DNA from 4 places in the Methylobacterium ajmalii genome. Region 2 is predicted to be linked to each of the others. Evidence: predicted binding sites of a transcription regulator. Region 2 holds the regulator's gene; each other region holds the start of a gene.
What was found. The regulator PhoB, encoded in region 2, activates phosphate uptake and scavenging genes when phosphate is short. The targets are predictions, from matches to a motif close to TGTCATNNANCTGTCAT.

Region 1 (5,722 bases), on a different contig from region 2:
CGAGGATCCGGGTCCAGTCGTCAGCCTGGTCGCCGATCAGGTTCAGCATCTCGACCGAGCGGCCGGTCAGGGCGGCGCTGCCGAGCGGCCAGCCGCAGATCGCCCGGACGTGCTGGGCGAATTGCGAGGTCTCGGCTCCCTCGATGGTCCAGTGGCCGGAATTGTGCACCCGCGGCGCGATCTCGTTGACGACGACGCCCGCCCGCCCGTCGGCTCCGCGGACCAGGAACATCTCCACCGCGAGCACGCCGACGTAGCCCAGCGCCTCCGCGATGGTGCGGGCGATCGCGACCGCCTCGGCGGCGGTCTCCGGCGTCATGCCGGGGGCCGGCACGACGGTGCGGGCGAGGATGTGGTGGCGGTGCTCGTTGGCGCAGGGGTCGTAGGCCGAGAAGCGCCCTTCCGCGTTGCGGGCGGCCACCACCGAGACCTCGGCCTCGAACGGCACGAAGCCCTCGAGGATGCAGGGCTGGCCGTTCAGGGAGGCCATCACGGCGGCGGGGTCGAAGCCCGCATCACGCAGCATGACCTGGCCCTTGCCGTCGTAGCCGAAGCGTCGGGTCTTCAGCACCGCCGGCAGGCCGATCTCGCGGACGGCCTCGGCCAGGCCCGCGGCGTCGTCCACCGCCCGGAACGGCGCCACCGGGATGCCCAGGCCCGCGACGAAGCTCTTTTCCGTCAGCCGGTCCTGCGTCGTCGCGAGCGCCGAGGCGCTCGGATGCAGCGGCCGGTGCGCGGCCAGGATCTCGGCGGTGCGGCTCGGGATGTTCTCGAACTCGTAGGTCACCACGTCGACGGACTCGACGAAGGCCTGGAGCGCCGCTGCGTCGTCGTAGGCCGCCACGGTCCGGCGGCCCGCCACCTCGAAGGCCGGGCTGTCGGGATCGGGGCAGTAGATGTGGGCCTTGAGCCCGTACTGCGCCGCCGCGACCGCGATCATGCGGCCGAGCTGGCCGCCGCCGATGATGCCGATGGTGGCGCCGGGGGCGATGGGGGGCGTGCTCACGGGGCGCTCGTGTCCGGATGCTCGGCGACCGCCGCGCTCTGGCGCGCGCGCCAGGCGTCGAGCCGCTCGGCCAGGGGTTCGTCGGTCAGCGCCAGGACGGCGGCGGCGAGCAGGGCCGCGTTGACGGCGCCGGCCCGGCCGATGGCGAGCGTGCCGACCGGGATGCCGGCCGGCATCTGCACGATCGACAGGAGGCTGTCCTGGCCCGACAGCGCCTTCGACTCGACCGGGACGCCGAAGACCGGCAGCGGCGTCATCGCGGCGGCCATGCCGGGCAGGTGGGCGGCGCCGCCGGCCCCCGCGATCACCACCTTGACGCCCGCCGCCTTGGCGCCCTTGGCGAAGGCCACCAGGCGGTCCGGGGTGCGGTGGGCCGAGACGATGCGGGCCTCGTAGGGGATGCCGAGGGCGTCGAGGGTCTCGGCCGCGTGGCGCATGGTGGCCCAGTCGGACTGGCTGCCCATGATCACTGCGACGGGGGGCGATGCCGCCATCGTCAAGCGCATCCTCTCGCAAAAGCGCCGCAAAGCCGCGCGAACGGGCCGCGACCGGTCATTCATCCGCAGTAGCGGCGCGCCCGCGCTCCCGCAAGCCGCCGCGGGACGTCCTCAACCGCGGGGACGTCCTCGATCGCCGGACCCCGCCCTCAGGCGATGATGTCCGGCGTGAGCTGGTCCTCCAGGTAGGAGATGCGGTCGCGGATCCCGAGCTTGCGCTTCTTCAGGCGCTGGAGCTGGAGGCGGTCGCCGGCCATCACGCCCGCCAGCGCCTCGATCGCGTCGTCGAGGTCGCGATGCTCCTCCCGGAGCCGCGCCAGCTCGCTCTCGTACTCCGCCGTCGATTCCGCACTCAACTCGAACGCCATCGCCGCCCTAAGCCCTTGGACAATGCGGTGAAGCATGAACCAGGCCCCGCCCTCCGGCAAGGGTGTCGCAAGGGCGCCGGCAGGGTTGTACCGCCTCCTCGGCGGCCTCGCGCTGCGGCGCACATTACGCAATTGCAATACGGAATGCCTTAGACATCGGCCGCGGCCTGTGGCAGGCTTCGTGTGTCACCTACATGACAGGAGGCTATGGCTGATGTCGCTGCACACGCATCTCACCGAGCTCGAGCGTAAGCACGAAGCCCTGGAGCGCGAGATTCAGGACGCCTGCACCCACCTCTCCACCGACGACTTGCGAATAGTCGAACTCAAGCGGCGCAAGCTTCACTTGAAGGATGAGATCAGTCGCCTGCGGACGACGTCCACCCGCGTGATGCACTAGCCCGGCAGAATTCAGCGCGCCGCCGCGTCGGCGTATCGACGCGGCGGTCCTCCCTCATTGCTCAAGACGACCGGCGGGTTCTGCTCCCGCGAGATGGATAGCGCAGACTGCGCGACGCGGGGTGGGTCCCGCCGGCGCCGTTTCGGCGGTCGTTTACTTTATGGAGAAGCCCGTCCGCCGGTACCTCGCGCCGAGGCCCCCGGTGCCCGTTCGACGAACCGGGCTCACAGGGCGACGATCTTCGATCCGATTCCCATCCTCATCCCGAGGCGTTGGTCGATCCGTGACCGGCTGACCTCGAAGAAGGGCTGCAGGGATCGCGAGACTTCTGGAGCCCTCCTTCGAGGTCAGTTCATCTGCGATGAACTGACACCTCAGGATGAGGTCGAGGTCAGGAGGTCGTCTCCAATTCGGGCCGAGCGGGCTTGAATGGCGCGAAGCCTGGATGCCCGGCGTCCGGCCCGAATCGCCGGGGTCCCGTCACAGGGCCTTCGCCATCTCCCGCAGCACGAACTTCTGCACCTTGCCGGTCGAGGTCTTCGGCAGTTCCGTGAAGACGACGTGCCGGGGCACCTTGAACCCGGCGAGCGAGCGGCGGCACCAGCCGATCAGCTCCTCGGCCGAGACCGTCTCGGAGCCTTTCAGCTCGACGAAGGCGCACGGCGTCTCGCCCCATTTCTCGTCGGGCTTGGCCACTACCGCGGCGGCCGCCACCGCCGGGTGCTTGAACAAAGCCTCCTCGACCTCGATCGACGAGATGTTCTCTCCCCCTGAGATGATGATGTCCTTCGAGCGGTCCTTGAGCTGGATGTAGCCGTCCGGGTGCTTCACCCCGAGGTCGCCCGAGTGGAACCAGCCGCCCTTGAAGGCGGCCTCGGTGGCGCTCGGGTTCTTCAGGTAGCCGCGCATCACCACGTTGCCGCGGAACATCACCTCGCCGAGCGTCTCGCCGTCGGCGGGCACCGGCTCCATCGTCTCGGGATCGAGCACGTCCAGGGCCTCGAGCGGCGGGTAGCGCACGCCCTGGCGCGCCTTGCGGGCGGCCTGCTCGTCCTTGCTCAAGGCATCCCAGTCGGCGTGCCACTCGTTCACCACCGCGGGGCCGTAGGTCTCGGTCAGCCCGTAGACGTGGGTGACGTCGAACCCGGCCTCCGCCATCCCGGCGAGCACCGCCTCCGGCGGCGGCGCGGCGGCGGTGAGGAACGAGACCCGGCGCGGCAGGTCGCGGCGCTCGGCCGCCGGCGCGTTGATGAGGAGCGACATCACGATCGGCGCGCCGCACAGATGCGTCACCCCGTGATCGGCGATGGCGTCGTACATCGCCTTGGCCCGGACCTGCCGCAGGCAGACATGAGTGCCGGCCACGACCGACAGGGTCCAGGGGAAGCACCAGCCGTTGCAGTGGAACATCGGCAGGGTCCAGAGATAGACCGGGTGCCGGCCGAGATTGCCCGCCACCACGTTGCCGACCGCGAGCAGCGAGGCGCCGCGATGGTGGTAGACCACGCCCTTCGGGTCGCCGGTGGTGCCCGACGTGTAGTTGAGGCTGATGGCGTCCCACTCGTCGCCCGGCATCGTCCAGGCATGGGCGGGATCGCCCCCGGCCAGAAAGTCCTCGTACTCGATCGTGCCGAGCCGCTCGCCCGGGCCGTCGTATTCCGGGTCGTCGTAATCGATGACGAGCGGCGTCACCCCGGCCTGGGCCAGGGCCGGGCCCATGGTGCGGGCGAATTCCCGGTCGGTGATCACCACCTTGGCCTCGCCGTGATCGAGGCAGAAGCCGATGATCGCCGCGTCGAGCCTCGTGTTGAGGGTGTTGAGCACCGCTCCGGCCATCGGGACCCCGTAATGGCACTCGATCATCGCCGGGGTGTTGGCGAGCATCACCGCCACCGTGTCGCCGCGCCCGATGCCGTGGGCGCTCAAGGCCGAGGCGAGGCGCCGGCAGCGGGCGTAGAGGTCGCGGTAGCTGCGGCGCAGGCCCCCGTGGATCACCGCGGTGCGGTCCGGGAAGACCGCGGCGGCCCGCTCCAGGAAGGTGAGCGGCGTAAGCGGCTGGTGGTTCGCCGGGTTCCGGTCGAGGCCGTGATCGTAGATCGTCGCGCCGGTCATGGGTCGTCCTGCTGCCTGTCCGGCCACAGTACCCGCGAGGACGGCGCGATCAATCCATCTCGGTCCTTACGAAAGTTCGACTTCCGGAGGCCGCGGCCGCTGCTCTATCCCAGGCGCACGACCGCCCCGAGACGGTCGGCACCGGAGGACGACGCCATGGCCAGCCCGAGCCGCTACCCGGAGACCTATGCCGCCTGGCAGCGCGACCCGGAGGCGTTCTGGGGCGACGCCGCGCAGGCGATCGACTGGGTGACGCCCCCCTCCCGGGTCTTCTCCCCCGGGGAAGGACCCTACGGCCGCTGGTTCGTGGGCGCCGAGGTCAATGCCTGCCACAACGCGGTCGACCGCCACGTCGCGGCCGGCCGCGGCGAGCAGGCGGCGATCCTGTACGATTCCCCCGTCACCGGGACGAAGCGCCGGATCACCTACGCGGAGCTTCTCGACGAGGTCGCGTCGCTCGCCGCCGTGCTGCAGGATCTCGGCGTCGGGCGCGGCGACCGGGTGGTGCTCTACATGCCGATGGTGCCCGAAGCGCTGTTCGCGATGCTGGCCTGCGCCCGCATCGGCGCGGTGCACTCGGTGGTGTTCGGGGGGTTCGCCGCCCGCGAGCTCGCCGCCCGCATCGAGGACGCCGCCCCCAAGGTGGTGCTCGCCGCCTCCTGCGGCATCGAGCCGGCCCGGGTCGTCGCCTACAAGCCGCTCCTCGACGAGGCCTGCCGGCTCTCCTCGCACAAACCCGAGTCCTGCCTGATCCTGCAGCGGCCGCAAGCCGTCGCCGAGATGGTCGAGGCGCGCGACCGGGATTGGGCCGAGGCCGTGGCGCAGGCCAGGACCGCGGGCCGCGCCGCGCCTTGCGTGCCGGTCGCCGCCACCGATCCGCTCTACGTGCTCTACACCTCGGGCACCACCGGCAAGCCCAAGGGCGTGGTGCGCGACACCGGCGGCTACCTCGTGGCGCTGGCCTGGTCGATGCCGAACCTCTACGGCGTCGCCCCCGGCGAGACCTACTGGTGCGCCTCCGACGTCGGCTGGGTGGTGGGCCATTCCTACATCGTCTACGGGCCGCTGCTGCACGGCTGCACCACGGTGCTGTACGAGGGCAAGCCGGTCGGCACGCCCGATGCCGGGGCGTTCTGGCGCGTGATCGCCGAGACCGGGGCGGTGGCGCTGTTCACCGCGCCGACGGCGCTGAGGGCGGTGAAGAAGGAGGATCCGGAGGCCCGCCTGATGCAGGGCCACGACCTCTCGCGCTTCCGCACCCTGTTCCTCGCCGGCGAGCGGGCCGACCCCGACACCGTGGCGTGGGCCGAGCGGATCCTCGGCGTGCCGGTGGTGGACC
Region 2 (5,722 bases):
GCCGCCGGCCACGAGATCCGCACCGGCCTCTTCCCCTTCGCCGCCAACGGCCGCGCCATGACCCTGGGCGCCGAGGACGGCTTCGTGCGGGTGACCGCGCGGGCGGACAACCACCTCATCCTCGGTATCCAGGCGGTGGGGGCCGGGGTCTCGGAGCTGGCGGCGGGGTTCGGCCTGGCGCTCGAGATGGGCGCCCGGCTGGAGGACGTCGCCGGCACGATCCACGCCCACCCGACCCTCGGCGAGGCCTTCCACGAGGCGAACCTCAGGGCGCTCGGCGAGGCGCTGCACATCTGAAGGCAGGCCCCGCCGGACGGAACCGTCCGGCGACGGCCGCTCGGCGTGCGAGACATGGGCGCAGGAGACATGGGGGCGCGAGGTGGCCCCCGGTGCCAGCCGCCGGTCAGCGACGACCCGGCGTGGCGTCCGCGCGCTTCATGGCGAGAGCGTCGGTGCAGCGGAGGAACGCGTAGTAAGTCTTGCTCGGCACCCTGTTCCTGATCCAGACGTTCCGCCCGTTGTGGTGGGTCTGGATTCCGACCGACTCCGCGCATCTCTCGCGATCGGCCCGCGACTATGCCGAGGCCGGCGCCGCCGCGAGACCGGAGATCGAGACGAGCGCCGACATCATCAGTATGTTTCTGATTTTTTCCACGGGACTGCTCCCCTATAGACTTGATTACCTTACGAACGCGCAAGTCGTTCGGCAATGCTCAATTCCGCGCGCCACGAAAGCTGGAGCCTAGGACCTGGTGTCGGGCGTCGGGATTGCCCGGGGTGCGGCCGGATCGGCGTGACCGGGACGATCCACGCCGATCCGGCCCGTCGCGGCGCTCGCTCCGCGGCAAACCTCGAATCCTGTCGACCGCGCGCGGAGCCGCCGGGAGCGGCCCGGTGGCATCGGGCATGCGCAGCGTCCGGTCGGTCGTCGCCCGACGCGCCGATGTCGGTCCTTAATCCCGACCCGTGCGGAGGTCTTACAAGCGTTGCCATTTTGCTGCAGCCAACGCCTCCGGCTTCGTTTTAACCGGACATGCTGGAGCACGGCACGTCAGAGGCCCTCGCGCGATCATGACCCGAACCACCGAGCCGGTCGGGCCTCTGTCGGCCGCGGCAGGCGTCCTGCTCCTCCTCCTGTCCGCTCCGGCCCCCGTGCTGGCGGCGCCGGGCGGCGGGCCAGGGACGAAGAGCGAGCCCGCAGCCGATCAAGGTGGGGCGCGCGAGAGCGGCAAGGGCCGGAGCCGCGAATCGGACTCGTCCAGCAAGACGGACGACGGGAAGGACGTCGATACCGAGCACCTGTTCGGCTTCACGGAAGGCGCCGATGCCGGCGAGAAGGGCGAGCGGGAAGCGGTGGTCGACACCGTCTCGCGCATCGGCAAGCGCCGGGACGGCCCCGGCCGGTCGGCCTACCGCGTGCTCGACACGCGGCTTGCCTACCAGTTCAACCCCATCGACAGGCTAAGCCTCGAACTCAGCGCCTTCGGCACGCTGCGGCGCCAGCGCAACATCCTCGATCTGGACGACAAGTCCTACGGCGCCTTCGACGGCGTTTCGCTCGAGGTGAAGTACCAGTTCCTGAAGGGCTCGAAGGAGCAGCCCTTCGGTCTCGCCCTGGAGGTGCGCCCTCGCTTCACGCGCGTCCTCCCGGTCGAAGGCCGCGGCGCCGACATCTTCGACGTCGAGAGCCTGCTCCAGCTCGACGTCCAGGTGGTGCCGGACAAGCTCTGGTACGGCAGCAACCTCAGCGTCGAGCCGGCGGCCGGGCGCGAGCGGGGCGGCCCGGGCTATCGCTCCTCGACCTTCCTGTGGTCGAACGCTCTCGTGGGGCGCGTCGGAGACAACACCTATCTCGGCCCGGAAGTCCGCTACCTGCGCGGCTACGAAGGGGCCTTCCTGAACCGGCTGGAGAGCGAGGCGCTCACCCTGGGGCCCGCGCTGCATCACCGGTTCACCGAGAAGGTCTGGCTGACCGTGGCCTATGCCGGGCAGGTCTGGGGCCGCGACACCGACCCGGCCCTGGCCGGCCGGTCCCTCGGGCTGAACCAGTTCGAACGGCACAGCCTGCGGGTCAAGTTCGGGATGGAGTTCTGACCCGGACCGGCCGACGGCCGTCCGGCGTCACGGCTCGGGCGCGAACATCTCGTCGAAGGAGTAGCCGGAGCCGCGCACGGTGCGGATCGGGTCCGAGTCGCGGCCGCGGTTGATCGCCTTGCGCAGGCGGCCGATATGCACGTCGACCGTGCGCTCGTCGATGTAGACGTCGTGGCCCCAGACGCCGTCGAGGAGCTGCTCGCGGGAGAAGACCCGGCCGGGGCTCTGCATCAGGAACTCGAGCAGCTTGAACTCGGTCGGGCCGAGATGCAGCTCGCGGCCGTCGCGGCGCACGCGGTGGCTGACCCGGTCGAGCTCGATGTCGCCGGCGACGAGCAGGTCGGCGACGTGGGCGGGCTTCGAGCGCCGCAGGAGCGCGCGCACCCGGGCCAGGAGCTCGGGCACCGAGAACGGCTTGACGATGTAGTCGTCGGCGCCGGTGGCGAGCCCCCGCACCCGGTCGCCCTCCTCGCCGCGCGCGGTCAGCATGATCACCGGCAGCCGCTCGGTCTCGCGGCGGGCGCGGATGCGCCGGCACAACTCGATGCCGGAGAGACCCGGCATCATCCAGTCGAGGAGGACGAGGTCGGGGACCTGCTCGCGCAGGCGGATATCCGCCTCGTCGCCGCGGGCGACGGCGTCGACCTCGAAGCCCTCGGCCTCGAGGTTGTAGCGCAGGAGGAGGGTCAGGGCCTCCTCGTCCTCGACGATCAGGATGCGGGTACTCATCGGGGCACTTCAGGGTCGTCGCCGCCGGGACGGCCGGCCCGGCCTCGCGGCCGGGCAGGCCATCCGGTCAGGCCTTGGACGAGGACTGGGGATCCACGGTGGCGAAGCTCGACCCGTCGTTCTTCGGCCGGTCGGTCGTCAGCGTCTCGCCGGTGGCGAGGTAGTGGATGGTCTCGGCGATGTTGGTGGTGTGGTCGCCGATGCGCTCGACGTTCTTGGCGCAGAACAGGAGGTGCGTGCAGAACGTGATGTTGCGCGGATCCTCCATCATGTAGGTCAGGAGTTCGCGAAACAGCGAGGTGTAGAGCGCGTCGATGCCGCCGTCGCGGGCCCAGACGTCGAGGGCCGCCACGGTGTCCTGGGTGGCGTAGGCGTCGAGCACGTCCTTGAGCTGGCCCTGGACCAGCTCGTTCATGTGCTCCACGCCGACGACGATCTTCTGCAGCTGGACCTGGTCGGCGATGGCGACGACGCGCTTGGCGACGTTCTTGGCCAGGTCGCCGATGCGCTCGAGGTCGCCCGAGACGCGGATCGCCGAGATCGTCTCGCGCAGGTCGATCGCCATCGGCTGGCGCTTGGCGATCAGCAGGATCGCCTTCTCCTCGATCTCGCGCTGCAGCCCGTCGAGGCGCTGGTCGGCGGCGATCACCGACTGGGCGAGCGCGGTGTCGCGGCGCAGGAGCGCGAGGCCGGAATCGGCCACCAGCTTCTCGGCGATGCCGCCCATCTCGGCGATGCTGCGCCGCAGGTTCTGCAGCTCCTGATCGTAGGAGGTGACGATGTGGTTCGACATGGAGTGAGACTCCCCGCGATGAAGTGGAGCGTGGGATCGAGCCGGCCCGGCAGGGGGCCGGACCGGTGGGACGAGGGCGGGACGCCTCAGCCGAACCGGCCGGTGATGTAGTCCTGGGTCTGGCGCTTCGAAGGGTTCATGAACAGCCGGTTGGTCGGCCCGAACTCGATCAGCTCGCCGAGATACATGAAGGCGGTGAACTGCGAGATGCGCGCCGCCTGCTGCATGTTGTGGGTGACGATGGCGATGGTGAACTCGCCCCGCAGCTGCTCGATCAGCTCCTCGATGCGGCCGGTCGAGATCGGGTCGAGGGCCGAGGTCGGCTCGTCGAACAGGATCACCTCCGGGCGCTGCGCCACCGTGCGGGCGATGCACAGGCGCTGCTGCTGGCCGCCGGACAGGCCCATGCCGGACTGCTTGAGCTTGTCCTTCACCTCGTCCCACAGGGCGCCCTTGCGCAGGGCCTCCTCGACGCGGACGTCGAGATCGGCCTTGCCGAGGCGCTCGTAGAGCCGGATGCCGAACGCGATGTTGTCGTAGATCGACATCGGGAACGGGGTCGGCTTCTGGAAGACCATGCCGACCCGGGCGCGCAGCTCGTTGAGGTCGATCGAGGGGTCGAGGATGTTGCGGCCGTCGAGCAGGATCTGCCCCTCGGCGCGCTGCTCGGGGTAGAGGCTGTAGATGCGGTTGAAGGTGCGCAGCAACGTCGACTTGCCGCAGCCCGACGGCCCGATCAGCGCCGTGACCTGGCGGTCGAGGAAGTTGAGGTTGATGTTCTTCAACCCCTTGAAGTCGCCGTAGTAGAAGTTGAGGTCCTTCACGGCGAGGCGGATCGCGGCGGATTCGTCGGCCGTGCTCTGGCCCACGACCGGCACGGCGGTGGCGGTGGCGCTCATCGGTGTGTCTCCGGGCAGGAGCATTTTTCGACGAAAGCCGTCGAAGGAAATGCGGCAAAGTCGGATAAGGAGAGCAGCACCCGGTCGCGGAGCGACCCGCGTGCTGCCGGAGATGCGGATCAGCGCCCCTTCGGGCCGCTCAGGACGAGGCGGGCCACGATCGACAGGCCCAGGATGGTGACGGTGATGAGGAGCGCGCCGGCCCAGGCCAGCTGGCGCCAGTTCTCGTAGGGCGAGAGCGCGAACTGGTAGATCATGACCGGGAGGTTGGCGACGCCGCCCATCAGGTTCGGGCTGAACCAGGAATTGTTGTTGAGCGCGGTGAAGAGCAGCGGCGCGGTCTCGCCGGCGATGCGGGCGAGCGCCAGCAGCACGCCGGTGACGATGCCCGACTGCGCCGCCCGCCAGGTGACGCTGCGGATGACGATCGAGAGCGGCGCGCCGAGGGCGGCGCCGGCCTCGCGCAGGGTGCCGGGCACCAGGCGCAGCATGTCCTCGGTGGTGCGCACGATCACCGGGGTGGCGATGATCGCGAGGGCGACCGCGCCGGCCCAGCCCGAGTAGCCGCCCATCGGCCGCACCATCAGGGTGTAGACGAACAGGCCGATCAGGATCGAGGGCGCCGAGAGCAGGATGTCGTTGAGGAAGCGGATCAGGTTGGCGAGGTGCGAGGTCCGGCCGTACTCGGCGAGGTAGGTGCCGGCGAGCACGCCGACCGGCGTCGCCACGACGATGCCGAGCGCCGTCATCACCAGGCTGCCGAGGATCGCGTTGGCGATGCCGCCGCCCTCGGAGCCGGGGCCCGGCGTGACGTGCGTGAACAGGGCCGGGGAGAAGCCCTGCACGCCCTGGATGATCAGCATCAGCAGGATCGAGCCGAGCACGATCGCGCCGAGGGCGGTGGCGAGGGTGCAGCCGACGATCAGGACCTTGTCGGCGGTGCGCCGGCCGGCGCGGACCCGGCCCCATTCGGGCGGGGCGGGGCGGGCGGGAGCGGCGGGGGCGGACCCTGAGACCGCGGCGGGGGAGGCGCTCATCGGGAAACGTCCGTGCGGGAGCGGGATCAGGCCACCTTCGCGCGGCGCACCAGCAGCCGGGCGATGATGAGCACGATGAAGGTGACGACGAACAGGATGCAGCCGAGCGCCATCAGCGAGTTGAGCTGGAGGCCGTCGGCCTCGTTGAACTCGTTGGCGATGCGCGAGGC
Region 3 (5,722 bases), on a different contig from region 2:
CGACAGCGAGCCGCCGCCCCCGCCCACCGCGAGGCCGGCCCGCCACGGGCCGGTGAGCGGCAGGTCGAGGCCGGCCGAGCCCTGCGCGACGGTGCGGTCGAGGGAAAGGCCGCCGTTGCGCGGCTGGTCGGCGAACACGACGTCGCCCCCGACCCAGAGCGCCGGGCCGGCGGTGCCCCAGGCGCCCTGGCCGGCCCCCGCCGGCAGGTTGGCCCCGCGGCGCAGGGCCGAGAGATGGTCCTGCACGCCGCGCGTCGCGGAGGCCGCCGCGGTGATCGCGCCGGCCCCCAGGCCCTGCAGCACCGTCGGCGCCGTCTCCTTCATCACCGCGAGCGACAGCGGGTCGACGTAGGTCGGCAGGGTCAGCCGGTAGGCGAGCAGGATGTTGTCGTTGTTGATGCCGGCGTCATAGGGCTGGCCGTTGATGACGCCCTGGCGGGTCAGGAAGTCGTTGTCGTTGCCGACGAGCAGGAAGTAGTCGTTGGGTGCCCGCTCGCTCAGCACCGGCACGAGGCCCATCGCCTCGATCTTCTCGGGGAGCGTGGTCTGGGTCGCCGGGCCGGTGGTGAGGTTCATCCCGAAGCGGTTGAGCTGCACCGGGTTGAGCAGGTTGACGACCTCGGTGGTCTGCACCGGAGCGAGGCCGGCCCGCAGGGTGCCGTTCGGGGCGATCGGCGTCGTGCCGTCATAGGCGCTGCCGGCGATGTTGGTGGCGCCCGCCGTGTCGACGAGGAGCACGCTCTTGTAGACGATCGGCGTGGTGTTGCCGGTGCCGAGCCCGTTCGAATCCCGCGACAGGACCAGGAACTGGGTGTCGTTGAGCGCCACCATCTCGCTCTGGGCCGCGGTGCGGTTGGGCCCGCCGCCATTGCCGCTCTGCTGATAGACCGGGAGCTGCAGCACGTATTCGCGGCTCGGCGCCGCCGGGGTCGGGGTGCCGGAGATGTCGTAGTAGAGGATGCGGGTATTGGCCCGCTGCTGCTGGTTGGGGCCGGAATCCTGCAGTGTCGCGCTCTGCAGGATGGCGACGAGGCCGCGCCCGTCCGGGGTCAGCGCCAGGGCCTCGAGGCCCTGGTTGTTGCGCCGCCCGGTGTCGGGCGGGTTGAGCGAGTTGAAGTTGAGCTGGCCGTTCGTCACCGGCTGGAGCGCCGCCGGGATGCCGATCAGGCCCTGCAGCTGGCCGCTGCGGTTGAAGTAGTAGACGTTCGGGCCGTACTCGTCGCTGACGTAGAACGAGCCGTCGAGGCGGCGCGCCAGGCCCTCGGCGTCGAGGCTGATGCGCCCCGCGCTCGGGCCGGCGGCGGCCGAGGGCAGCACCCCGCCGAGCTGCACGGTGGTGCCGGCGGCCGGATCGAGGCCGCTGAAGCGCTGGCCCTTGGCGTCGGTGAGCACGATGCCGCCGTCCGGCGTCAGGGTGACCTGGGCTTGCGAGGTCGTGGCCTGCGGCAAGGCGGCGCCCGCATAGGGCGTGAAGCTCAGGGAGAAGCGGTTGAGCCGGCCGGCATAGTCGCTGAACAGGCCGCCGTCGGGGTTGTTGTAGCCGCGGTCGGGCAGCGTGTAGAGCGTGCCCGTGTAGGTGTCGCCGCTGCGCCGCCAGGTCGCGAGGTCGACGGCGAGCGACGAGAACGAGCCGAGGGAATCGCCGAGGAAGTCGCGGGTGTTGGCCGACAGCCGGCCGACGCCCTGCAGGCCCTGGTTGACGATCGTCGCGCCGCCGGCCGCCACCGAGACCGGATCGTCCGTGCGCTGCAGGTTCGGCACCCGCGCCTCGATCGACTGGGCCTGCGCGAGACCCGCGCTCGCGAGGAGGCCGCCCGCCGCCACGGCGGCACGGATGGAGATGGTGGTCACGATTCGCCCCCGAGGCTGACTTTGCGGCAGCGATGCGGCGGGGACGTGACGGTGGCATGACGGGGCATGGCCCCGCCGAACCGGACGTAACCCGGTTCGGCCTGCCGGCCACGGTCGCGGGGCTGGCCTCACCTCCCCCGTCGCTCCTCTCCCGCTGCACCCCTCCTGCTCGCCCTCGGCGCCGGGCCGTGGCAGAAGGCGCCCGGCATCAAGCGGAGGCGTCGGAGCGGTGAGCTATCTGGTGGTCTTTCTCGGCGCCGGCCTCGGCGGGGCCCTGCGCCACGGCGTCAACCTGTGGGCGGCGCGGGCGGGGAGCGGCTTCCCGTTCGGCACGATGGTGATCAACGTCGTCGGCTCGATCCTGATGGGGGTTCTCACCGGCTGGTTCGCCGCCCGGGGCGGCGGGCCGCAGGCGCTGCGGCTCTTCCTCACCACCGGGGTGCTCGGCGGCTTCACCACCTTCTCGACCTTCTCGCTCGAGGCCTTCCTGCTGTGGGAGCGGGGTGCCCACGGGGCGGCGCTCGCCTACGTGGCGGTGTCGGTGGCGGCGGGCATCGCCGGCGTGGCGGCGAGCCTCGTAGTGCTGCGCCAGCTCGCCTGAGCCGTGCGCCGGATCACGCCCGGCGAGCCGGCACGGTTGACAAGTCGGGGGGATCGGGGAGGAGTCGAACCTGAAATGAGCGACAACGCCCCCCCTCCCGCGACCGAGGCCGACGCGCTCCCCGCCGGCACGCCCCCCGTCCCGGCGGAGGGCCGCCCGCGCATCGCCATCACCTACTGCACGCAGTGCAACTGGCTCCTGCGGGCCGGCTGGATGGCGCAGGAGCTGCTCTCGACCTTCCGCGACGCGATCGGCGAGGTGGCGCTGATCCCCGGGAGCGGCGGCGCCTTCGCGATCACCTGCGACGACGCCCTGATCTGGGAGCGCAGGCGCGACGGCGGATTTCCCGACATCAAGGCCCTCAAGCAGCGGGTGCGCGACCGGATCGAGCCCGGGCGCGACCTCGGCCATGTCGACCGGGCAAGCCGAGAAGACCCGACAAGCCGACAGGGCCCGACGCCTTGACCCTCCCGCGCCGCCCGCGCGCCACCGTGATGATCCGCCGCCGTCTCAGCGCCCTGCGCCGGGACGGGCTGTCGACGCAGGTCTACCTCGTCGCCCTGGTGGTCGCCCTGGTCGGGCCGGGCCTGCTGTTCACCGCCATCCTGCTCGGCCGCTACGCCGCTCTCGATCGGGTCCGCTTCGAGCAGGACGCCCGCGAGAGCGTGCGCGGCATCGCGCTCACCATCGACCGGGACATCGCCGGGCTGGTCTCGGTGCTCCAGACCCTGGCGGCCTCGCCGCGCCTGCGCAAGAGCGGGCTCGACGGCTTCGAGACCCAGGCCCGGGCGGTGCGGGAGACGACGGGGCTCGACCTGTCCCTGCGCCGGCCGGACGGGACGCAGCTCGTCAACACCGCGCTGGCGCCCGGCGCGCCGGTGCCGCAGGCCCCGCACGAGGAGGATGCCGAGGTCCTGGCGACGCGCCGGCCGGTGGTCGGCGGCGTCCGGATGGGCGCCCCCGGGCGGCCGCCGACCTTCGACGTGGCGGTGCCGGTCGTGGTCGACGGGGCGCCGGCCTACGTGCTCAGCGTCACGGTGCCGGTGGAGCGCCTGCACCAGATCCTGGTCCAGGACCTCGCGCCGGGCTGGACCACCGGCATCGTCGACCGCAAGGGCCTGCTGCTCGCCCGCTCCGCGGAGCACGCGACCCTGGCGGGCCAGCCGATGCTGGCCGCCCTGCGCGGCCGCCCGACGGCGGCTTCCGGGATCTGGGAGGGGGTCGACCGGCGCCGGCAGCCGGTGCTCTACGTCGAGACCACCGTCCGGGCGACCGGCTGGATCGTCGGCGCCAGCATCTTGCGCGAGCGGGTCGAGGCGCCCCTGCGCCACTGGATCGTCGCCTTCGGCGGCTTCGGGCTCCTGGCGCTCGCCGCGTCCTCGCTCCTGGCGGTGCGGCTCTGGGCGCGGGTCGCCGGCCCGCTGCGCCAGCTCGCCACCGCGGGCGGGGCGCTCGCCGCCGGCCAGCCGGTGCCCCGGGTCTCGACGCCGATCCGCGAGATCCGCCAGCTCGCCGACGTGCTGGCCGACGCCTCCCAGAGCCTGCGCCGGCGCATCGCCGAGCGCGACGAGGCGCTGGCCGAGCAGAGCCGCAGCCTCGTCGCCCTGCGCGAGAGCGAGGCGCGCTTCCGCCACATGGCGGATTCCGCCCCGGCCATGATCTGGATGACCGATGCCGAGGGCGAGCTCGTCTTCGTCAACATGCACTACGAGTACCTGTTCGGCCGCTCGGTCCAGGCGCTGGCGCAGGGGCGCTGGCGCGAGGTCGTGCATCCGGACGACCTCCTCGGCTTCCAGCAGACCTTCCAGCAGGCCTTCGCGGCGCGCACGCCGTTCCGCCACGCCACCCGGGTGATCGACCGGCACGGGGCGACGCGCTGGATCCTGTGCGAGGGGGTGGCGCGCCTCGACGACCACGGCCGCTTCCTCGGCTATACCGGCTGCAACGTCGACGTCACCGAGGCCAAGGCGGCGGAGCTCGCCCTGCGCGAGGGCGAGGAGCGCCTGCGGCTGGCGCTGGCCGCCGGCCGGCTCGGCACCTGGGAGATCGACCTCGCCTCCGGGCAGCACCGTCTCTCGGCCCGCTCGTCCGAGATCTTCGCGCACGCCCCCCTCTCGCACGAGGGCTGGACCCGCTCGGTCCATCCGGACGACCGGGCCCGGATCGAGACGGCTCTGGCCGACCTGCTGGCGGGCGAGGCCGACTACCGCACCGAGTTCCGGATCCGGCCCGAGGCGGAGGCGCCGCACGGCAACGGCGCCCGCTGGGTCAGCGCCCAGGCGATCGTGCAGCGCGATGCCGGAGGCCGGCCGCGCCGGGTGATCGGCATCCACCAGGAGGTGACCGAGCGCAAGCGCGCCGAGGAGCACCTGCGCCTCCTGGTGCACGAGCTGAACCACCGGGTGAAGAACACGCTCGCCACCGTGCAGTCGATCGCGATGCAGAGCCTGCGCGGCATGAAGGGATCCACCGCCGAGGCGGCGAAGGCCGCCTTCGAGGCCCGGCTGATCGCCCTGGCGCGGGTCCACGACGTGCTCACCCGCGAGAGCTGGGAGGGGGCGGAACTCGCCGAAGTGGTCAAGGACGCGCTGGCGCCCCTCGGGGGCCCGGGCGGCCCGTCCGACGTGAGCGAGGGCCGGCCGCGCTTCTCGGCCGCCGGCCCGGCGGTGCGCCTGCCGCCCCGCATCGCCCTCTCGATCGCCATGGCGCTGCACGAGCTCGCTACCAACGCGGTCAAGTACGGGGCGCTCTCGGTGCCGACGGGCCGGGTCGCCCTGTCGTGGAGCGTCGCCGAGGGGCGGCTCTCCCTGTACTGGCGCGAGAGCGGCGGCCCGCCGGTCGTGCCCCCGACCCGCACCGGCTTCGGCTCGCGCCTGATCGAGCGCAGCCTCGCGCGCGAGCTCGACGGCACGGTGAGCCTCGGCTTCCCGCCCGAGGGCGTGACCTGTACCATCGTGGCGCCCCTGGCCGACCCGGCGCCGCCGCTGGCGCCGCCCGGCGGCCCGGGCGAGGCGCCGCAAGAGGACGACGCCCGCCGCGGGAGCGGGGCGGCGATGCCCCGTCCCGGCGCCGGGCCCGGTCCTGAAGGCGCTCGGTTGCGGCGGGAGCGAGTGTAGGTCGGCCGGTCGATTGCGGCCGGCACCGGCCTCCCCATATCGCACGGTGAGCCGAGGGCCCGTCCCGCGCCCCTGTCCCGGACGAGCCCCGCCGATGACGCCAGACGCCCCCCTTCCCGCCTCGCCGGCCCGCACGCGTCCGGCGCGGATCGGC
Region 4 (5,722 bases), on a different contig from region 2:
ATGCAGACGGGTGGGAAGGGCTCGCCGTGCGTGTGAGCTGCCGTGACGCAAATCGACCCCCTTGGCCATTCCATCGCCGATCCGGACCGGCTCGCGGCTCTCGATGCCTTGGCGGTGCTCGGCACCCCGACCGAGCAGAGCTTCGATGACGTTGCGCGCCTCGCTTCTCGCCTCTGTGGGGCACCCGTCGCTCTCGTCAGCCTCGTCGCCGCCGATCGACAGTGGTTCAAGGCCAATGTCGGCTTCCCGCGCTGCGAAACCGGCCTTGAGGGCTCGGTCTGCAAGTTCGCGCTCGCCGAGCCCGACCTGCTCGTCATCCCGGACCTCGCCGCTGATCCGCGCACGGCATCAAACCCCCTCGTCACGGGAGAGCCCCATATCCGCTTCTACGCCGGAGCGCCGCTGCGCCTGACGGACGGCGCAGTCGTCGGCTCGCTATGTGTCATCGATACCGTTTCACGGCCCGAAGGGCTGACCCCGCAACAGGGCGACGACCTGCGCGCCTTGGGCCGCCAAGTGGTCCTCCTGCTCGAGGCGCGACGATCGATGGCCCGCGACAGGGCCGAGGCCGTCGAGAAGAGGGAAGCGCAGGCCTCCGCGCTCGCGCGCGCCGCAGTGAGCGAGGCGCAGAACGTCTCCCTCCGCATCAACGACCAACGCTCGCGCTCCGCCCAAGAGGCCGGTGGCGTCGGCACGTTCGAGCTGATCGTCGCTTCCAGCATGATGCAGGTTTCGGCCGAGTTCTGCCGCCTGTACGGTGTGGCGGTTGCGCCCCTCTACTCGGCCGCGACCTTCGAGGCGCTGGTGCTGCCCGAGGACGCCAACGTGCGCTCCCGCGACGCGAGCCGCGAGGACGGCAGCGCAGCGCTCGATGTCGAGTACCGCATCCACCGGGCGGACGACGGCGAGTTGCGTTGGATCGCACGTCGGGCGAGCTTCGCCCGCGACGAGCATGGGACCGTCGTCGGCATGTTCGGGACCGTCCGGGACGTCACCGAGCGCCGCAAGGTGCAGGACGCCCTCCACGCCAGCGAGGCACTGGCTCGGGAGAACGTCCAGCGCGTCCAGCTGGCGCTGGCGGCCGGGGCGATCATCGGCACCTGGAATTGGGACATTCCCTCGGACCGCTTCACCATCGACGAAGCCTTCGCCCAGGCCTTCGGCCTTGACCCGGCCCTCGGACGTAAAGGCATCCCGCTCGCTCAGATCGTCGCCACCGTGCATCCCGACGACAAGCGCGGGTTATCGACCGCCATCACCACCGCTATTTTGCGTGGCGGTGCCTACGCCCATCAGTACCGGGTGCGCCGCACGGACGGGCGCTACTACTGGATCGAGGCCAACGGTCGGGTCGACAGGGCGGAGGATGGTACACCCCTGAGCTTCCCTGGCGTCCTGCTCGATATCGAGGAGCGACGCACTGCCCAGGCCGCGCTGACCGCGAGCGAGAACCGATTGAGGGCGCTCGTGACTGCGGGCGCACAGTCCGTCTACCGGATGAGCCCCGACTGGCAGGAGATGCGCCAGCTCGACGGACGTGGCTTCCTCGCCGACACGGTCGTGCCAAGCGTGCACTGGCTCGACCTGTACATCGATCCCCCCGACCGCCCGGAGGTAATGGCAGCGATCGATGATGCGATCCGGCGCAAGGGCACGTTCGAGCTTGAGCATCGGATGCGGCGAGCCGACGGAAGCTTCGGCTGGATGCTCTCGCGCGCCGTCCCTCTCTTCGAGGAGCACGGCGAGATCGCGGAGTGGTTCGGGGCGGCGAGCGACGTGACCGCCCGTCGAACCGCCGAGGCGCGGCAGGCAGCATTGGTCGAGATGGGCGACCAGTTGCGCGACCTTGGCACGGTGCCCACCATCGTACACGCAGCGGCCGGTATCGTCGCGCGGGTGCTCGGTGCAACACGTGCCGGTTATGGCTTGGTCGATGTCGCACGCGAGACGGTAGAGATCCCATCCGATTGGTGCGCACCGGGGATTGCCTCAGTCGCGGGTCTGCACGACTTCCGCGACTACGGCTCATACATCGAGGACCTGCGGCGCGGCGCAGCCGTCCTGATCGGGGATGTAGAGCGCGATCCGCGCACTCAGAACAGCGTGGCGATGCTGCTCGCGATCGGTGTGCGGACGCTGATCAACGTGCCCGTGATGGAGCGCGGGCGCCTCGTCGGGATTGGCTTCATCCACTCCGATCGACCTCACGCCCTTTCAGCCGAGGAATTGGCCTTTGTGCGGGCCGTAGCTGATCGGATCCAGGTCGCTGTGGCGCGCGTGCAGGCGGAGGCGCAGCAAGTGCTGCTGAACGGCGAGCTGTCGCACCGGCTCAAGAACACCCTGTCGATGGTGCAGGGTATCGCCAGCCAGACGCTACGCAGCGTACCGGACCAAGCCCCGGTCCAGGCTTTCACGCAGCGGCTGGTAGCCCTGTCGCAGGCGCACGATGTGCTCTTGCAGGACAGCTGGACATCCGCACCGATGCGCGCCGTCGTCGACCGTGTGCTGGCGGTACAAGCGCCCCTGGAGCGCTTCCGGATCGATGGTCCCAACCTGTCGCTGGCCCCTCAGGCGACACTGTCGCTCTCGATGTTGCTGCACGAGTTGACCACGAACGCCGTAAAGTATGGTGCGCTCTCGACAGAAGCGGGGACGATCAGTGTTGCCTGGCGGGTCGAGGATGACGACGATCGAACGGCCGTGCTGACCTGGCGGGAGCGCGGTGGTCCGCCAGCGCAGGCACCAACGCGTCGTGGTTTCGGAACGCGGTTGATACAGCTCGGACTGGTGGGAACCCGTGACACTCGGCTGAGTTATAGCTCGTTGGGCTTCGACGCTGAATTTCGGGCGCCCAGCTCAGAGGTAGTAGCGTCGTGATCCGGGCGGTGACGGGTTCTCTCGAGGGGAGCCCATGACGACGCAGCGCGACGAGCGCCGACCGATCGTACTTCTGATTGAAGACGATCCGATCCTGATGATGACCCTGTCGGACCTGATCGAGGATGCCGGCTGCGATGTTGTCGAGGCGACGACGACCGCCAAGGCGATCCGTATCCTTGACGAACGCACGGACATCCGCGTGGTGATGGCGGACCTGGATGTGCGCGGATCGGTGATGGGGCTGAAGCTGGCTGCCCTGATCCGAGACCGCTGGCCGCCAATCGAACTGATCCTGACGGGTGCGGTGAAGCCGGATCTGTCGAGCATCCCGGCCCGTGGTGTGTTCCACGACAAGCCATTCAACCACGCGGGCATCGTCGAAAGCATTCGCTCGTTCCTATCAGCCGCCGGTTGACCAGGTTCCGCAACGGATCGCCAGCAGACCCTCGATCGCCAAGAGCCTCGGAGTCTCAGCCCTGGCCCCTCTGCCCGCCGAGCCCGAGCCGACGGATCAGCAGGAAGGCGGCGGCTGCCGACATCGCGGCGATCACAATCGCCACCGTCGAGCCGTCGTCCCACTCGGCGAGCGGCAGGCCCTTGGTGTTCATGCCAACAGGCCGGTGACGAGGGTGGGCGGCAGGAACAGGGCGGTCAGGATCGACAGGGTGTGGAGCTGGCGATTCGACTGCCGGGCGAGCAGGCCGGACAGCTCCTCCTGCAGGAGCCGGCTGCGCTCGGCGAGCACCACCATGTCGCGGTCGAGGGCGTCGAGCCGCTGGGCGATGCGGGCGGCGGCCTCCCGGGTCTCCTCCGGCAGATCGTCGCTCTCCTCCTCCAGGCGGTGGAACACCGCCCGCAACCCGTTGAGCTGGCGGTGCAGCCGCACCGCGTCGCGGCGGATCGGCCCGAGCTGGCGCGTCTCCGGGCGAATGCGCTCGTCGAGGATGTGATCCTCGATCCCGTCGAGCCGGTCGGACAGGGCGGCGCCCCGCGCCCCGATCGCCGCCGCGACCCGGCCGATCAAGGTTTCGAGAAGTGCCACCGGCCCGGCGAGCGGCCGCCCGCCGGCGACGACCTCCCGCACCGCGTCGGGCCCGACGATCGGGTGCCGCCGCCCGCTGACGAGGAAGTTGGCGCCCAGCACGAAATGCAGCCGCCCGGCGGCGTCGGGCAGCCGCTCGGGCGCGGTGTCCGGCCCGTCGGCCTCCCGGGCGAGGTCGGCGATGACGCCGCCGACCTGGCCGTCCTCGACGGTCACCCGCTGGTGCGGGTCGCTGGCGAAGGCCGCCGCCGCGAGGTCGGGCGGGCCGAGCCGCCCCTCGGCGATCAGGCCCGGCACCCGGGCGTCGTTGAGGTTGACGTGGAGCCAGACGAAGCCGTCGCCGAAGCGCCCGAGCGCCGGCACCTCCTCGCCGGGCTCGACCAGGCGCCCGCGCCCGCCCGCGTCGAACCGCATCGCCCAGATCAGGCCCGGCAGGGCCGGCTCGTCGCTGAGGAGATGGGCCATCGCAGCGTCCTTCGCGCCTCTCGCCGGGGAGAGCGTGGCCCGCGGGCTAAGCGGATTTCGCCGAAGTGGACACCGGTTCGGCGGCAAAAATCTGCGACAAAACAAGAACCTAAGCGGGCGAAGCGTTGGCCTGCCAATGCAAGTCTGCTTAGGGACGGAGCGCGACGGTTCGATGACGGCGCCCGTCGCCGGCCCGCGTCCCTCAGAACGCGTAGCGTACCCCGCAATAGGGCAGCTCCTCGGCCAGCAGCGCCTTGAACCGGGACAGCCAGCGGCCCTTCCAGCCGGTGCGGTAGCGCAGGTTCTCCATCCCGCCCTCCGAGCGCTTGGTCTCCTGGATGTCGGGCCGCCACAGCAGCGCCTCGGCCTTGGGGTGCCAGCGCAGGTTCACCTCGTGCAGGGCGGCGTTGTGCGTGAGGAAGATGATCTCGGCCTTCAGCTGCGCCTTGGCGGCCGGGCCGATGCCGGCCTCGAGCGCGCGAAACAGCGCCCGCCAGTCCTCCTCCCAGCCCTCGTAGAGGATCACCGGCGAGAAGTTGACGTGGACCTCGTAGCCGGCGGCCACGAAGGCGTCGATCGCGGCGATCCGCTCCGGCATCGGCGAGGTCCGCACGTCGACCACCCGGGCGATGCGCTCGGGCATCAGCGAGAAGCGGATGCGGGTCTTGCCCTCGGGCCGGTAGGCGAGGAGGTCCGGGTTGACGAACTTGGTGGCGAAGGAGGCCTTGGCGTTCGGGATGCCGCGAAACAGCCCGACGAGGTCGCGCACGCCCCCGCTCGCCATCGCGTCGACCGAGAGGTCGCCGTTCTCGCCGAGGTCGTAGACCCAGTGCCGGTCGTCGATCTGGTCGGGGGCGGGGAGGGGGCCCTGGCCGGCGGCGTGGCGGGCGATCGCCCGGCCGATCGCCTCGGTGTTGACGAACAGGGTGATCGGGTTGGCGTAGCCCTTGCGCCGCGGCACGTAGCAATAGGCGCAGGCCATGGCGCAGCCGTTCGAGCTCGACGGCGCGATGAAGTGGGCGCTGCGGCCGTTCGGCCGCGAGGCGAGGCCCTTCTTGACCCCGAGCACCAGGGTCGAGCGCTTGATCCGCACCCAGTCCTCGACCGAGCCGGCATTGCCGTGCAGCTCCGGGATGTTCCAGTGCGAGGCGACCTCGATCCGCCTCGCAGGCCCGAACCGCTCCAGGATTTCCCGTCCGAGAGGATAGGCCGCGACGGCGGGCTCGAGGTAGATCGTGTCGATGGCCAGGAGGTTTGACAGGGACGGGCTCGGATGCGGGGCTTGTGCGCGGGACTCGGGCCTTCAGGATCTAGGGCGGTCGCGGGGCTCCAGCA

Region 1: V3T34_RS07240 (YdcH family protein) is a predicted target of PhoB. The motif match lies at 2,055-2,071, and genes of this name have one in related genera.
Region 3: V3T34_RS14640 (esterase-like activity of phytase family protein) is a predicted target of PhoB. The motif match lies at 1,897-1,913, and genes of this name have one in related genera.
Region 4: V3T34_RS20325 (CorA family divalent cation transporter) is a predicted target of PhoB. The motif match lies at 4,549-4,565, and genes of this name have one in related genera.

What each region holds. Positions count from the first base shown of each region.
Region 1 covers NZ_JAZFXT010000019.1:4,511-10,232, reverse strand. Annotated here, with positions in the region: gene V3T34_RS07255 (5-(carboxyamino)imidazole ribonucleotide synthase) at 1-1,006, opposite strand, end outside; gene purE (5-(carboxyamino)imidazole ribonucleotide mutase) at 1,003-1,500, opposite strand; gene V3T34_RS07245 (YdcH family protein) at 1,653-1,871, opposite strand; gene V3T34_RS07240 (YdcH family protein) at 2,086-2,271, shown strand; gene V3T34_RS07235 (acyl-CoA synthetase) at 2,752-4,383, opposite strand; gene V3T34_RS07230 (propionyl-CoA synthetase) at 4,540-5,722, shown strand, end outside.
Region 2 covers NZ_JAZFXT010000068.1:168,098-173,819, forward strand. Annotated here, with positions in the region: gene lpdA (dihydrolipoyl dehydrogenase) at 1-297, shown strand, start outside; gene V3T34_RS28230 (hypothetical protein) at 480-746, shown strand; gene V3T34_RS28235 (hypothetical protein) at 1,072-2,094, shown strand; gene phoB (phosphate regulon transcriptional regulator PhoB) at 2,122-2,823, opposite strand; gene phoU (phosphate signaling complex protein PhoU) at 2,891-3,616, opposite strand; gene pstB (phosphate ABC transporter ATP-binding protein PstB) at 3,703-4,515, opposite strand; gene pstA (phosphate ABC transporter permease PstA) at 4,635-5,552, opposite strand; gene pstC (phosphate ABC transporter permease subunit PstC) at 5,579-5,722, opposite strand, start outside.
Region 3 covers NZ_JAZFXT010000028.1:249,012-254,733, reverse strand. Annotated here, with positions in the region: gene V3T34_RS14640 (esterase-like activity of phytase family protein) at 1-1,851, opposite strand, end outside; gene crcB (fluoride efflux transporter CrcB) at 2,081-2,452, shown strand; gene V3T34_RS14630 (Rdx family protein) at 2,528-2,917, shown strand; gene V3T34_RS14625 (sensor histidine kinase) at 2,947-5,568, shown strand; gene V3T34_RS14620 (CHASE3 domain-containing protein) at 5,663-5,722, shown strand, end outside.
Region 4 covers NZ_JAZFXT010000047.1:73,607-79,328, forward strand. Annotated here, with positions in the region: gene V3T34_RS20310 (PAS domain-containing protein) at 43-2,877, shown strand; gene V3T34_RS20315 (response regulator) at 2,912-3,295, shown strand; gene V3T34_RS20320 (hypothetical protein) at 3,351-3,488, opposite strand; gene V3T34_RS20325 (CorA family divalent cation transporter) at 3,485-4,387, opposite strand; gene V3T34_RS20330 (spore photoproduct lyase family protein) at 4,590-5,648, opposite strand; gene V3T34_RS20335 (MFS transporter) at 5,691-5,722, opposite strand, start outside.